2 regions of the Bacillus sp. JK106 genome follow, and region 1 is predicted to be linked to the other one. Evidence: predicted binding sites of a transcription regulator. Region 1 holds the regulator's gene; the other holds the start of a gene.
The links. Region 1 encodes NrdR, which represses ribonucleotide reductase genes. Its sites were predicted from a motif close to AACACNATATATNGTGTT; they were not measured.
Positions count from the first base shown of each region.

Region 1 (7,389 bases):
ATTATTTGTCTGTTGAAAAAATCAAAATGCGCTGAAGAAAAACTCACCTCCTTTCAATGGCAGTGCGATCCCGCTTTTCAAGCTTCCTGCTCCATCCGGTTAATACGACCGCGCTGAGCACCATCAGCGCCCCGATCCAAGCGGTATGAATGATTCCGATTGAGTCTGTAATGATTCCGCCGGCAAACGAGCCGATCGCGATTCCGGCATTAAATGCTGCGATATTTAAGGCTGATGCTGTATCAACGGCGCTTGGCGCAAAACGTTCACTCAGCATCACGACATATACCTGAAGCCCCGGCACATTCATAAACGCCAACAGCCCCATGAAAATAATGGTGATCAGCCCGGCTGTTTTAAACGGCGCGGTAAAAGTCAGGACAAACAGCACAGCAGCCTGGACAATGAACATATAAAACAAGGCTTTCAGCGGATTCCGGTTTGATAAACGGCCGCCAATCATGTTTCCGATGGCAATCGCAATTCCGTAAATGAGCAGGATGGCCGCGACGGTTTCTTTCTGAAAACCGGTTACCTCCTGAAGAAGCGGAGATAAATACGTAAACACGACAAACGTTCCGCCGTAGCCTAACGCCGTAATAATAAATAAAAGCAATAACCGGCCGTTTGTGACGAGTTTGACCTGCTCGGAAAATGCGGTTTTCGTCCCTTTTCGCAAATGTGACGGAACGAGAAGCGCGTTTGTGAGGAATGCGATGATTCCTACCGCCACAATGACGGCAAAGGCAATCCTCCATCCGAATTGCTGGCCGAGATAGGTGCCGAACGGAACGCCGGTCACCGTAGCCACCGTCAGCCCCGTGAACATGATAGAAATCGCGCTTGCTCTTTTATGCTCCGGCACGATATTGGCGGCGATCGTTGCCCCGATTGACATGAAAATGCCGTGGGAAAAAGCCGAAATGACCCGTGCCGCCAGTAAGACGCCGATTGAGGAAGCGCTCGCTGCGAGTGTATTTCCGGCGATAAAAATCAACATTACCCAGAGCAGCAGCGTTTTCCGCGACATGCCGGATGTGAGAGACGTTAAAACCGGTGCGCCGAATGTCACGCCCAGAGCATACATGGAAACGGTAAGTCCCGCCGTTGTCACAGGTATATGCAGATCTTGAGATATAAGCGGCAGCAGTCCGACGCTGATAAATTCGGTTGTGCCGATCGCAAAAGCGCTGACGGCTAATGCCAGCAGCGCTGGTAAATAGCTTTGGCGATGTGAAGACATCTGTTTTCCTCCTTGAACGATAATGTATGGTTGAAATGATGCCGGGTAAACGATATAAGTATAAGAGTACATTCCTTTTCAGCCGGCAAATGTCATTATGATTGATAGAAGTGTCATTGAAAAGAACGTACTTTTAAGTGCCATAGGCACTTTTTAGTTCCTATAGATGAGGAGGAATTACCGTTGCTGAAGAAAAAATACAATATATCCGTAGAGGCGGCGCTTGAAGTGATCGGCGGAAAATGGAAGTGTGTGATCCTCTGCCACCTCATGCGCGGGAAAAAACGGACAAGCGAATTGAAGCGGCTTATGCCGGACATCACCCAGAAGATGCTGACACAGCAATTGCGGGAGCTGGAAGCTGACGGCGTCATCAACCGGATCGTGTACAATCAGGTGCCGCCGAAAGTGGAATACGAGCTGAGTGAATACGGGCACAGTCTGGAAAGAATTTTAAATGCGCTGTGTGACTGGGGCGCGATGCATATTGCTAAACGGTACGGCGAGGTGTCTTCCGTGTTAGAGGACAGCATTTTAAATGACAAATTTAAAGAACCGGGACAAATATAAGAAAAAAGCAGGCAGCCTGAGACGCTGATCCTGCTTTTTTTATGGAAGAAAGATCATTTTATATGCAAAAAAACCGATTGAACAACATATTGATCGGTATAAGGGTGGATTTTTATCAAGTTGTACTGGCGGATTTCTTTTAATGTGTTATACTATATATAAATAAAGGTAAATTAGAGTGGCATATTAAAAAGGGGTGACCTGAGCATGAAGGTAAAAGTAGCAATCAACGGGTTTGGAAGAATCGGAAGAATGGTGTTCAGAAAAGCAATGGAAGATGATCAAATTCAAATAACAGCCATTAATGCAAGCTATCCCCCGGAAACGCTTGCTCATTTGATAAAGTATGACACAATTCACGGCAAATACGATCAAGAAGTTGAGACCGCTGACGACAGCCTGATTGTCAACGGAAAACATATTATGCTGTTCAATCGCCGGGACCCGAGAGAGCTTCCGTGGAAAGAATGCGGAATAGACATCGTTGTAGAAGCAACGGGGAAATTTAATTCAAAAGAAAAAGCGATGAGCCATATTGAAGCAGGGGCGAAAAAGGTCATTTTAACGGCTCCGGGCAAAAATGAAGACGTTACCATTGTCATGGGAGTAAATGAAGAGCAGTTCAACCCCGATGAACATGTCATTATTTCAAATGCATCCTGCACGACAAACTGCCTTGCGCCGGTCGTCAAAGTGCTTGATCAGGAATTCGGGATTGAAAGCGGCCTGATGACGACTGTTCACGCTTACACGAATGATCAAAAAAATATCGACAATCCGCATAAAGATCTGCGGAGGGCGAGAGCGTGCGGAGAATCCATCATTCCGACTTCTACAGGCGCCGCTAAAGCGCTGTCGCTCGTGCTGCCTCATTTGAAAGGAAAACTTCACGGTCTTGCTTTGCGTGTTCCCGTTCCGAATGTGTCATTAGTGGACCTTGTCTGCGATCTGAAAACAGATGTGTCTGCCGAGCAAGTGAACGCCGCTTTCCAAAGAGCCGCAAAAACGTCGATGTACGGAATTCTTGATTATTCGGATGAGCCGCTCGTTTCTTCGGATTATAATACGAATTCACACTCTGCGATCATCGACGGACTGACAACGATGGTGATGGAAGACCGAAAAGTAAAGGTGCTCGCCTGGTATGACAATGAATGGGGATATTCCTGCCGGGTCGTTGATCTTATCCGTCACGTCGCCGCGCGAATGAAACACCCGTCAGCTGTGTAGACTAAAGATCATGGACATTTGTTAGAAAAAAACCCTTAACGGCATATTCGCAAAAAACACACCTTGCAAAATAAACTTAAACACAGTATACTATCTTTCGTGAACTTCTTGCTCGTGACTGCTTCGGAATTACTTAAAGGGTTAGGACCTCTCCGGACTAACTTTCCCCCGTGGTAAATGGCCGGGTCAGTTCTCGGAAATTCACTTTTTTAATTCTTGTTAAGGGGGGTCCATGATTATGGAAACAATGGGGCGTCACGTCATCTCCGAGCTGTGGGGATGCGATTTTGATAAGCTCAATGACATGGATTTTATTGAAAAAACGTTTGTAAATGCTGCTTTGAAATCAGGAGCTGAGGTGCGCGAGGTCGCATTTCACAAATTTGCACCGCAAGGCGTAAGCGGAGTCGTTATTATCTCTGAGTCACATTTAACGATTCACAGTTTTCCTGAACACGGATATGCAAGCATTGATGTTTATACTTGTGGAGACCTGGATCCTAATGTGGCTGCGGATTACATTGCGGACGCATTACATGCAGATACAAGAGAAAACATTGAAATACCGAGAGGAATGGGGCCTGTACAGATTAAACAGGCACAAGCGAAAGTACTGTAATTTTCAAAACGCAAACACAAGGGAGCTAAGCTGAAAAAGCCATTACGCGCTTTGAAGCTGATGCTCCTTTTCTAATGTAAAAAAACAGCATTGCTTTTTCTTTAAGCATTTTTTTTGTAAAATAGAAAAGATAAGGCCGGTCTATCGGCTCTCCCAACAAATAGGCTCATCCTAGAAACGTTGGCGGGCATTTACCGGAAGCTTGCGAACCGCATTACAGCAACGAAACAGATGGGAGCTGATCCAATTTGAAATGTCCTTCATGCCAGCATAACGGTTCCCGCGTACTTGATTCACGGCCTGCGGACGAAGGGAAATCAATCCGCAGAAGGCGGGAATGCGAAGCCTGCCATTACCGCTTCACTACATTTGAGAAGTTTGAAGAGATGCCTCTGATCGTCGTGAAAAAAGAAGGCGTCCGGGAAGAATTCAGCCGTGAAAAAATGCTGCGCGGGTTAATTAAAGCTTGTGAAAAAAGGCCCGTTCCTTTAAAAACATTGGAAGACATGTGCTTTGACATTGAAAAAGAGCTGAGAAACCAAGGCGTATCTGAAGTCAAAAGCGAACTTGTCGGAGAAATGGTAATGGACCGCCTGGCGAAAATCGATGAGGTGTCTTATGTCCGCTTTGCCTCCGTCTACCGGCAGTTTAAGGATATAAACGTGTTTATCGATGAATTGAAAGATTTAATAAAGAAAGAACGCTGAGAGAGCTAAGAGATTGTGTCTGGCTCTTTTCTCATGAGCAAAATTGGCATTTGATAGATCGCAGAAACGGTGTAAAATGAGAGTAGAAACATATCGGAAGGTTTGAGAATCATGGCTGACTATTGGAATGACGTATTGCCTGTAGATCCTTATACGGTCAAAAGCCGTTCGCTTCTTCAGGATGTCGACAGACAGGTTTTGACACATCTGTACCAGCCGCTGATCGGTTCTTTTGCATTCTCCCTTTATATGACCTTGTGGGGGGAGCTTGAGCAGAACCGCTTGTGGGGAGCGGAATCCACGCACAGGCAGCTGATGGGCATGATGCAGTCAAATTTAAAAAAGATTCATCATGAACAGGGAAAGCTTGAAGGAATCGGGCTGCTGAAAGTGTATATCCGGGAGTCCGAGCAAAAAGAGCGGATGTTTATTTATGAGCTGCTGCCCCCGCTCAGGCCGAATGATTTTTTTGAAGACGGCATGCTGAATGTCTTTCTTTATAACAGAGTCGGTAAAACGAAATACCAGCAGCTGAGACAATTTTACACGCACCCTTCCGTCGGCGCGGGCGCAAGGGAAATTACCCGTCCGTTTAATCACGCCTTTGCCTCTTTTCAGCCGAGTGAATGGAAAATGACGCCTGATATGGAAGAGGCGATGAAGCTCCCCGAGGACTATGAGACGGCGTCTGTCGGACAAGCGCCTTCCTATACGGTGACGGAGGAAGTGTTTGATTTTGAGCTGTTTTTGGCGGGGTTATCAGAAACGATGATACCGCGCAAATCAATCACACAGGATGTGCGGGAGAGCATTAAAAAGCTTTCATATTTATACGGAATAGATCCTATCTCCATGCAGCACGTCGTCATGACCGCAATTAATGAACAGGATACGATAACGGCAGAAGCGCTGAGGAAAGCGGCCAGCGACTGGTACCAAATTGAAAGAAGCGGCAAGCTTCCGGAACTGATTGATAAAACACAGCCTGTCACCTTGAGAGAAAACCGGACGGAAAAGGACGATTCATTGAACGGCGAACTCATCGCACAGCTTGAGACCATATCACCGAGAAAGCTTCTTCAGGACATTGCGGACGGGACCGAGCCGTCAAAAGCCGACCTGCAGATCATCGCCGATATTATGTTCGAACAAAAGCTTGAGCCCGGCGTCACCAATGTGCTGATTTATTATGTCATGCTGAAAACGGATATGAAGCTGTCCAAAAACTATATCCAAAAAATCGCCGCCCACTGGGCCAGAAAGAAAGTCAAAACGGTACGGGAAGCAATGAAGCTCGCAATCGAAGAGCACAGGCAATATCTTGATTGGGCGGACGGCAAAACAAACGGCGCGGCGCGCAGCAAAAAAACCGTCCGGGAAGAAAAGCGCCCTGATTGGATGAAAGAAGAAGAAACCGGGAAGAAACAAGAACAGCCGGCTCTTTCCGCACAGGATCTTGAAGAACAGAAGAAAAAAATGATGGAAGAAATGAAAAAACTGAAAAAATACTCTGCCTATTGAGACAGAGAAGCGGGGTGATATTGAATGGAACCGATCAGCCGATCCTTAGAAGGCGTGACGAAAAGACCTGACTTTCAAAAACGCCTGGAACGAATGCAGCAGCAAGTCATGGCCGACGAAGACGTCCAGGCTTTTTTGAAGGAACAGAAAGATGTAATCAATCAAAGCATGATTGACAGAGGGTTAAATAAACTGTACGAATTCGTTCAGCAAAGCAAACAGTGCGCCTTCTGTTCGAAAGACAGCCGGACGAACAGCCTGCTTGAAGGCTACCATCCGAAGCTTGTGATCAACGGGCGTTCCATTGATATTGAATATTACGAATGTCCGGAAAAGAGAAAGCTCGACCGCCAGAAAAGGCAAAAGTCCCTGATGAAGAGCATGTATATCCAGCAGGATCTTCTCGGCGCGACGTTTCAGCAGATCGACATTACCGATCCGAGCAGACTCGGCATTTTCCAGCATGTGACGGATTTTCTGAAGAGCTATAATGAAACGGGAAAAGGCAAAGGCCTGTATCTGTACGGAAAATTCGGAATCGGAAAGACATTTATTTTAGCCGCCATTGCCAACGAACTGGCGGAAAAAGAGTATTCATCAATGATCGTATATGTTCCCGAATTTGTCAGAGAGCTGAAAAACTCGCTCCAGGATCAGTCGCTGGAGGCGAAACTGAATATGGTGAAAACGACGCCCGTACTGATGCTTGATGACATCGGAGCGGAATCAATGACAAGCTGGGTCAGGGATGAAGTCATCGGCACCGTGCTTCAGCACAGAATGAGCCAGCAGCTTCCCACTTTCTTCTCGTCTAATTTTTCACCAGACGAGCTGAAGCATCATTTTACGTATTCACAGCGGGGAGAAAAGGAAGAAGTAAAAGCGGCAAGACTGATGGAGCGGATTTTATATTTGGCTTCGCCCGTCCGTCTTGACGGGGAAAACCGCCGCCGTTCATGATGCCGGCGTCCAATGGGAAGGATTTGAGGGAATGAGGAATAAGAAGGCTGTCACTTGGGCTGCGGCTGCGGCGGGAGCGGGTCTTTTGCTGTGGGCAAACCGCAAATATCTGAATCTGTCGCCTAAGGAGATCCGGCTGTGGGTGTTATCGTTCGGTGTTTTTGCGCCGCTTGTGTTTATCGGAATTTCCATCGTCAGGCCTTTTGTGCTGTTTCCCGTATCAATCGTTTCCGTCGCCGGAGGATTGGCGTTCGGCCCGTTTTTCGGCACCATGTATACGCTGGCGGGCTCAATGGGCGCTGCCGCCGCGTCTTTTTTTGCGGCGGGGCTGTTTGCCTTTAATGAGAAAAGCCGTCATGGAAAAATGGAAGCCATTCAAAAGCAGATGAAAACCAATGGCTTCTTTTATATTTTTATCCTGCGCATTCTGCCTGTTAACTTTGATGTGATCAGCTATGCCGCGGGCCTATCGAAAGTCAGGCCGGTAACGTATTTTTTGGCGACCGCAGCGGGCATCATTCCGGGGACGATCGTCCTGA
Region 1 is NZ_JBSJQC010000003.1:769,146-776,534, reverse strand. It holds gene ACWJJS_RS14335 (MFS transporter) at 44-1,243, opposite strand; gene ACWJJS_RS14330 (winged helix-turn-helix transcriptional regulator) at 1,427-1,813, shown strand; gene ACWJJS_RS14325 (glyceraldehyde-3-phosphate dehydrogenase) at 2,021-3,043, shown strand; gene speD (adenosylmethionine decarboxylase) at 3,282-3,662, shown strand; gene nrdR (transcriptional regulator NrdR) at 3,911-4,369, shown strand; gene ACWJJS_RS14310 (replication initiation and membrane attachment family protein) at 4,481-5,890, shown strand; gene dnaI (primosomal protein DnaI) at 5,915-6,850, shown strand; gene ACWJJS_RS14300 (TVP38/TMEM64 family protein) at 6,882-7,389, shown strand, end outside.

Region 2 (7,389 bases), on a different contig from region 1:
CCGGCTCCGCTCCATGTTGCATAGGATAAGCTGAGCGGAATGAGATTCAGTGTCAGTGAAAGCATATAAAAGGCCAATGAATAGCCTGCCACTACAAGCGCGCTTGGCAAAAACCGCGTAAATCCGCGGGAGACCTTCAGCATGGCCGCGCCGATTGACTCTGATAAAATAGCAATTGTGAGGAAGATATAACCCAGAATCATATCAAATCCCCCTCTCATCATAATCCTTATGCCTTTTGTTTAAGGCAGTAAAATAAAATAATATCCGAACTTTGCCCGCCAAGTCAAGACATTAGGCCTATATAAAAAGGCCCCTGAAAGGAGCCCTTTTTGATTGTCTTAGTAGTAATACGGATAGTAAGGGTAGCCGTAACCTCCGTACAAATACGGGTTGAACAAAGCGCTTCCGACAAGCCCCCCGACAAGCCCTCCGACAAACGGTCCGCCGTAAAAACCAAACGGCCGTCCGAACCCGCCAAACCAAGGGCGGCCAAACCAAGGCCGGCCAAAACCAAAACCCGGCCGCCCGAAGCCGAATCCGAATCCGGGACGCCCGAACCCGAAGCCCGGCCGTCCAAACCCAAATCCGGGCCGTCCAAACTGTCTCATATCACTATCTGCTTCGTATGTGTATTCTTCATTCATAATTTAGGTACCTCCAAGAATAAATTTGAGATGATAACAGAGTATTCAGCCCACCAATTTTTGATTGGGCGTTTATCAAAAAATAAAGGAGTGAGCTTTTGTGGGCCTGTATCAGTCCGATTGGTCAAAAAAACCTCCGCACACACACGCATACCGGGCTGTTACGGATGTAGTGCAGGGGCATTACCATGTGATCGAAGGCTTTTCGCAGCCGGAGAACGGCAGCAATACAGATGAGCATACACATTTCTATACGGGCATCACCTCGTTTGAAAACGGCCATTTTCATAGGTATTACGGCATTTCCGGCCCTGCCATCCCGAGGGTTGACGGAACACATTACCATGAGCTTTCAGAGACCACCTTTGCCGCCTACAATGAGCCGATTCAGATCCAGCACGGCGGCGTCGTTTACGATCCGCGGGAGAAAGGACGGAAAACGCACCGCCATACGCTCAAAGGAAAAACGAGAGAGGTTGTCGGAAACGAGCCGATCGGGTGGTAGCGGATGTTTAGCGCTCAGGAAAAAGGGCAAAATGGATAGGTGCCTGAAGAAATGAATGCTATAATTAGGGGGAGATTTATAAAAGAGAGTGATACATATTGAAAAATAAAAAACAGCCTGTCGTCATACTCGTCGGACCGACGGCAGTCGGAAAAACAAAACTAAGCATCGGACTCGCGAAAATGCTGAATGCGGAAATCATCAGCGGAGATTCCATGCAGGTATATAAAGGGATGGACATCGGAACGGCCAAAGTCACCGAAGAAGAGACAGAAGGCGTGCCGCATCACCTGATTGATATTTTGGAGCCGTCCGACACTTTTTCAACGGCGGATTATCAGAAAATGGTAAGGGGAAAAATCACCGAGATTGCCGGTAGAGGAAAGCTGCCGATGATTGTTGGGGGGACGGGTCTGTACATTCAGTCCGTGCTGTATGACTATACGTTCACGGAAAACTCCGGCGACCCTGTATTCCGGGAGCGCATGGAGAAACTGGCGGCTGAAGAAGGGGCGGAAGCGCTTCATGCCAAGCTTGCGGCAGCCGACCCGGAAGCGGCGGCAGCCATTCATCAAAACAATACGCGAAGAGTCATCCGCGCGCTCGAAATCCTGCATGTATCGGGAAAAACAATGTCAGAGCATCTTAAAACCCAAAAACGGGAGCTGCTTTACAATGCGGTTCTTATCGGTCTTACAATGGACAGAGAAGTGCTGTACGGCCGGATTAACGAGCGCGTTGACCTGATGCTGGAAACCGGCCTTCTTGACGAAGTAAAGCGGCTGTATGATATGAATATCCGGGACAGCCAATCGATTCAGGCAATCGGCTATAAAGAGCTGTATGAATATCTTGATGGAAAAGTGCCGCTCCCTCAGGCTGTGGAGCAATTAAAACAAAATTCAAGGCGATATGCGAAACGCCAGCTGACCTGGTTTCGCAATAAAATGCCCGTTTCATGGACAGATATGACGCCGCCTGTTGATATTGAGCAGAAAAAAAAGGAAATTTTCGAGTGCATAGCAGGAAAACTGGAAATTTAATCGAAACAGTATTGTATTGAGAACCAAGGAGGACGAAACATGAAACCGATTAATATTCAAGATCAGTTTTTGAATCAAATCCGAAAAGACAATACGTTCGTCACGGTGTTTTTACTCAACGGCTTTCAGCTTCGCGGCCAGGTAAAAGGCTTTGACAACTTTACCGTTTTGCTCGAAACGGAGGGGAAGCAGCAGCTTATTTATAAACATGCCATCTCCACGTTCGCCCCGCAAAAAAACGTCCAGCTTGAGCTTGAATAGACTTTTTGACAAAGACCATGAACAATGGTCTTTTTCTATGCGCGTCTGTATATTGCAGGCCGTATATCGGAAAGATAAAAGGGGGTACGGAAAATCGTGTTCGAAAGTGAAAATGAACTGAGAAGAATCAGGATTACGCTCGTTTGGATCGCTGTTTTTTTGCTGTTTGGAGCTTGCAGCAATCACGAGACGGTGGTGACGGATGATGACGGCGGCTTGGCGGATGCCGAACCGCAGACAGAAGGCATGGTGCAGCTGGAACATAATCGTTTCGGCATTGTCGAGGACGGTTACTTAAAAATATACCGCTATGATGAAAAAACGAATAAAATCGAACTGAAAAAAGAAACGGCGCTGGATGAGCTTGAATAAATTTCACAAGCGTTCGAATTTACAAAGCGGGCCGCACAAGCTACACTAAGTACTGACATTGATCATGCAGAGGGTGAGACGATTGAAACACAAGGTGATAATCAACCATTGGGAAGAAACTTGTGAAGATGATTCCTGCTATGAATATGGAACCAGCATCATCGTTGACGGCAAAGAACTGATCAGAGAGGCTTCCATCACAAGCGCTCTGAAAGCCGTACTGAAAGAAATCGGTGCTGATGTGGAGATTGAAGAAACCGTTGAAAGCGAAAAAAAATGTGATTCTTACAAAAAATAAGAATAAAAGTCTAGACTACTAAGCAGTTTTTTTTCATGTTATGATAGACATCGGCTTACACATGACACCTTGAGTAGGATGAGAGATGATTCTCGTTCTGCTCTCTTTTTTGGGCGTTAATCGGGCCGGAGCCAAAGTCCGCTCTTTCAAAAATATGAATTTTTTATAAATCGATCTCAATATGTTGTGTTTTTCTCAGAGGTTAGTATACTATATATAGTGTTAAGAGATTCATTATTTTTGATAGGTCGTGATAAGGATGGTTCAAATCATATTTGATTCAAAGACAGGGAATGTTCAGCGTTTTGTGAATAAAACAGACTTTCAGCTGATCCGCAAGGTGGACGAAACGGACCACGTGGACACTCCGTTTGTTTTGGTCACCTACACGACAAACTTCGGTCAGGTACCGGCATCAACACAATCATTTCTCGAAAAATACGCCCATCTCTTATTAGGAGTCGCTGCGAGCGGCAACAAAGTATGGGGCGATAACTTTGCAAAAAGCGCCGATACCATCTCTAGACAATATCAGGTGCCGATCTTGCACAAATTTGAACTCAGCGGCACATCTAAAGACGTTGAATTGTTTACTCAGGAGGTAGAAAGAGTTGTCACAAAATCAAGTGCCAAAATGGATCCAGTTAAATAACGAAATCATGATCCAACAAGATGGAAAATTCCAGTTTGATAAAGATAAAGAGGCTGTACATAGCTATTTTGTAGACTATATCAATCAAAACACAGTTTTCTTTCACGATTTAAAAGAGAAGCTGGATTATTTGATTGAAAACCAATACTACGAAGAGGAATTCTTAAGCCTTTATTCTTTTGAAGACATTAAAGAAGTGTTTAAGACAGCTTACGCTAAGAAGTTTCGTTTTCCTTCCTTCATGAGTGCGTTTAAATTCTATAATGACTATGCTTTGAAAACGAATGACAAGAAAAAAATCCTCGAGCGTTATGAGGACCGGATCTCAATTGTTGCGCTGTTCTTCGCAAACGGCGACACTGAGAAAGCAAAAGAATATGTGAACTTGATGATCAATCAGGAATATCAGCCAAGCACACCGACATTTTTGAATGCCGGCAGAAAACGCCGCGGAGAACTTGTGAGCTGTTTCTTGCTCGAAGTCAATGATTCCTTAAACGATATTTCACGGGCGATCGATATTTCCATGCAGCTGTCTAAATTGGGCGGCGGGGTTTCTCTTAATCTGTCCAAGCTCCGCGCGAAAGGTGAAGCGATTAAAGATGTTGAAAACGCCACAAAAGGTGTTGTAGGCGTCATGAAGCTTCTTGATAATGCGTTCCGCTACGCTGACCAAATGGGGCAGAGACAAGGCTCAGGCGCGGCATACCTGAACATTTTCCACCGGGATATTAATGATTTTCTTGATACGAAAAAAATCTCGGCTGATGAAGATGTCCGCGTTAAAACCCTTTCCATCGGCGTCGTGATTCCGGACAAGTTTGTCGAGCTTGCGCGTGAGGATAAAGCCGCTTATGTCTTTTATCCGCATACGATTTATAAAGAATACGGCCAGCATATGGACGAAATGGACATGACGGCGATGTATGAGGAGCTTGTCGACAACCCGCGCGTCAAAAAAGAAAAAGTAAATGCGCGCAAATTGCTTGAAAAGCTTGCCGTTCTCCGTTCTGAGTCAGGCTATCCGTACATTATGTTCCAGGATAACGTAAACAAAGAGCACGCGAATAACCACGTATCAAAAGTGAAATTCTCGAACCTTTGCTCTGAGGTGCTTCAGGCGTCACAGGTTTCAGCTTACACAGATTATGACGAGGAAGACGAAATCGGCCTGGACATTTCCTGCAACCTTGGTTCTTTAAATATTTTAAATGTCATGAAACATAAATCGATTGAGCGCACGGTGAAACTCGCGACGGATTCCCTGACTCATGTCTCCGAGACGACGGATATCCGCAACGCGCCGGCAGTCAGACGCGCAAACAAAGCGATGAAGTCGATCGGTCTAGGCGCGATGAACCTGCACGGCTACCTTGCCCAAAACGGCATCGCTTACGAAAGCCCGGAAGCAAGAGACTTCGCGAATACGTTCTTTATGATGGTGAACTTTTATTCCATCCAGCGTTCAGCTGAGCTTGCAAAAGAAAAAGGCGAAACGTTTGAGCATTATGAAGGCTCCACTTATGCAACGGGAGAATATTTCAATAAATATATCGAAAAAGAATTCTCGCCGGCATACGAAAAAATCGCTGCGCTCTTTGAAGGCATGCACATCCCGACAATCGAAGACTGGAAAGAGCTGAAGGCGTTTGTCGCTGAAAACGGCATGTACCACAGCTACAGACTGTGCATCGCGCCGACAGGCTCCATTTCCTATGTCCAATCCAGCACGGCGTCCGTTATGCCGATCATGGAACGGATCGAAGAAAGAACATACGGAAATTCAAAAACGTATTACCCGATGCCGGGGTTAGCGTCTAATAACTGGTTCTTCTACAAAGAAGCTTATGATATGGATATGTTCAAAGTGGTGGATATGATCGCGACAATCCAGCAGCATATCGATCAGGGAATCAGCTTTACCCTGTTTTTGAAAGATACGATGACAACTCGTGATCTGAACCGTATTGATCTGTATGCCCACCATAGAGGCATCAAAACCATTTACTATGCAAGAACGAAAGATACCGGGCAGGACAGCTGTCTTTCTTGTGTCGTTTGATTAAAGGAGAGTTAACAGTGACAAAAATTTATGACGCAGCAAACTGGTCAAAGCATGAAGATGATTTCACCCAAATGTTTTACAACCAAAACGTAAAGCAGTTTTGGCTTCCGGAAGAGATCGCATTAAACGGCGATCTTCTTACTTGGAAGTATTTGGGTAAAAATGAGCAGGATACGTACATGAAGGTGCTCGCCGGCCTGACACTGCTTGATACAGAGCAGGGGAACACAGGCATGCCGATTGTGGCCGAGCACGTCGAAGGCCATCAGCGAAAAGCGGTTCTTAATTTCATGGCGATGATGGAGAACGCGGTGCACGCAAAATCATATTCAAATATTTTTATGACGCTTGCTCCGACTGAAACGATCAACGAAGTATTTGAATGGGTTAAACAAAATAAATATCTGCAGAAAAAAGCGCAAATGATTGTCGGGCTTTACAAAGCCATTCAAAAAGATGATGAAATTTCACTGTTCAAAGCGATGGTTGCTTCCGTCTATCTGGAAAGCTTCCTTTTCTACAGCGGTTTCTATTATCCGTTATATTTCTACGGACAAGGAAAACTGATGCAAAGCGGTGAGATCATCAACCTGATCCTTCGTGACGAAGCGATCCACGGTGTATACGTCGGACTGCTGGCACAGGAAATATACAATAAACAAACAGAAGCGAAAAAAGCGGAACTTCGCGAATTTGCGGTTGAGCTTTTAGAAGAGCTTTATCACAATGAGCTTGAATATACAGAGGATCTCTACGACCAAGTCGGGCTGTCTCATGACGTAAAGAAATTCATCCGCTATAACGCCAATAAAGCTTTGATGAACTTAGGGTTCGATCCTTACTTTGAAGAAGAGGATATTAATCCGATCGTATTAAACGGATTAAACACCAAAACAAAATCACATGATTTCTTCTCCATGAAAGGGAACGGCTACAAAAAGGCGACGGTAGAACCGATTAAGGACGAAGATTTTTATTTTGGCCAAGATGAAGAGCAGATATAATATCTGCTCTTTTGGCTTGAGTGGAGAGGTAAGACAGGAGGAACGGGCATGAACAAAATGGATGAAATCATCTTGGCTGCACCGCGGAGTGACGTCTTTCAAAACGAAATGCTGACATTTCAGGGAGTCAACAGCCAGGATGAACGTATCATAAAAATTATGGCTCAGATTGAGGCGCATTTTTTTGAAATCAGAAGAGGCGACGCGGAAGAGGACCCGCGATTTAAACAGCCGATTCCGTATGTCGCCATCCGCCGTGATGATGAGGTATTTGTGTATGAGCGGCTCGCGGGCGGAGGGGAATCGCGCCTCCATAATAAGCTTTCTCTCGGCTTCGGCGGACACATGAACCCTATGGAAGGGGCGGCTTCATTTTCGGAAGTGCTGAAACAGAACACCGACCGGGAGCTGGCGGAAGAACTGTACATTCGCGAGGAGGACAAACAAAACATTGTCACACTCGGCCTGATCAATGATGATGAAAACGATGTAGGGAAGGTGCATATCGGCATCCTTTCTGCGCTCCAGTTAGCGTCTGCGGC
Region 2 is NZ_JBSJQC010000002.1:918,934-926,322, forward strand. It holds gene erbA (SMR family multidrug efflux transporter EbrA) at 1-203, opposite strand, end outside; gene ACWJJS_RS09760 (hypothetical protein) at 342-647, opposite strand; gene ACWJJS_RS09765 (YmaF family protein) at 748-1,152, shown strand; gene miaA (tRNA (adenosine(37)-N6)-dimethylallyltransferase MiaA) at 1,251-2,195, shown strand; gene hfq (RNA chaperone Hfq) at 2,235-2,456, shown strand; gene ACWJJS_RS09780 (YmzC family protein) at 2,553-2,828, shown strand; gene ACWJJS_RS09785 (hypothetical protein) at 2,911-3,126, shown strand; gene nrdI (class Ib ribonucleoside-diphosphate reductase assembly flavoprotein NrdI) at 3,386-3,778, shown strand; gene nrdE (class 1b ribonucleoside-diphosphate reductase subunit alpha) at 3,738-5,840, shown strand; gene nrdF (class 1b ribonucleoside-diphosphate reductase subunit beta) at 5,858-6,847, shown strand; gene ACWJJS_RS09805 (hypothetical protein) at 6,896-7,389, shown strand, end outside.
Region 2: nrdI (class Ib ribonucleoside-diphosphate reductase assembly flavoprotein NrdI) is a predicted target of NrdR. The motif match lies at 3,333-3,350, and genes of this name have one in related genera.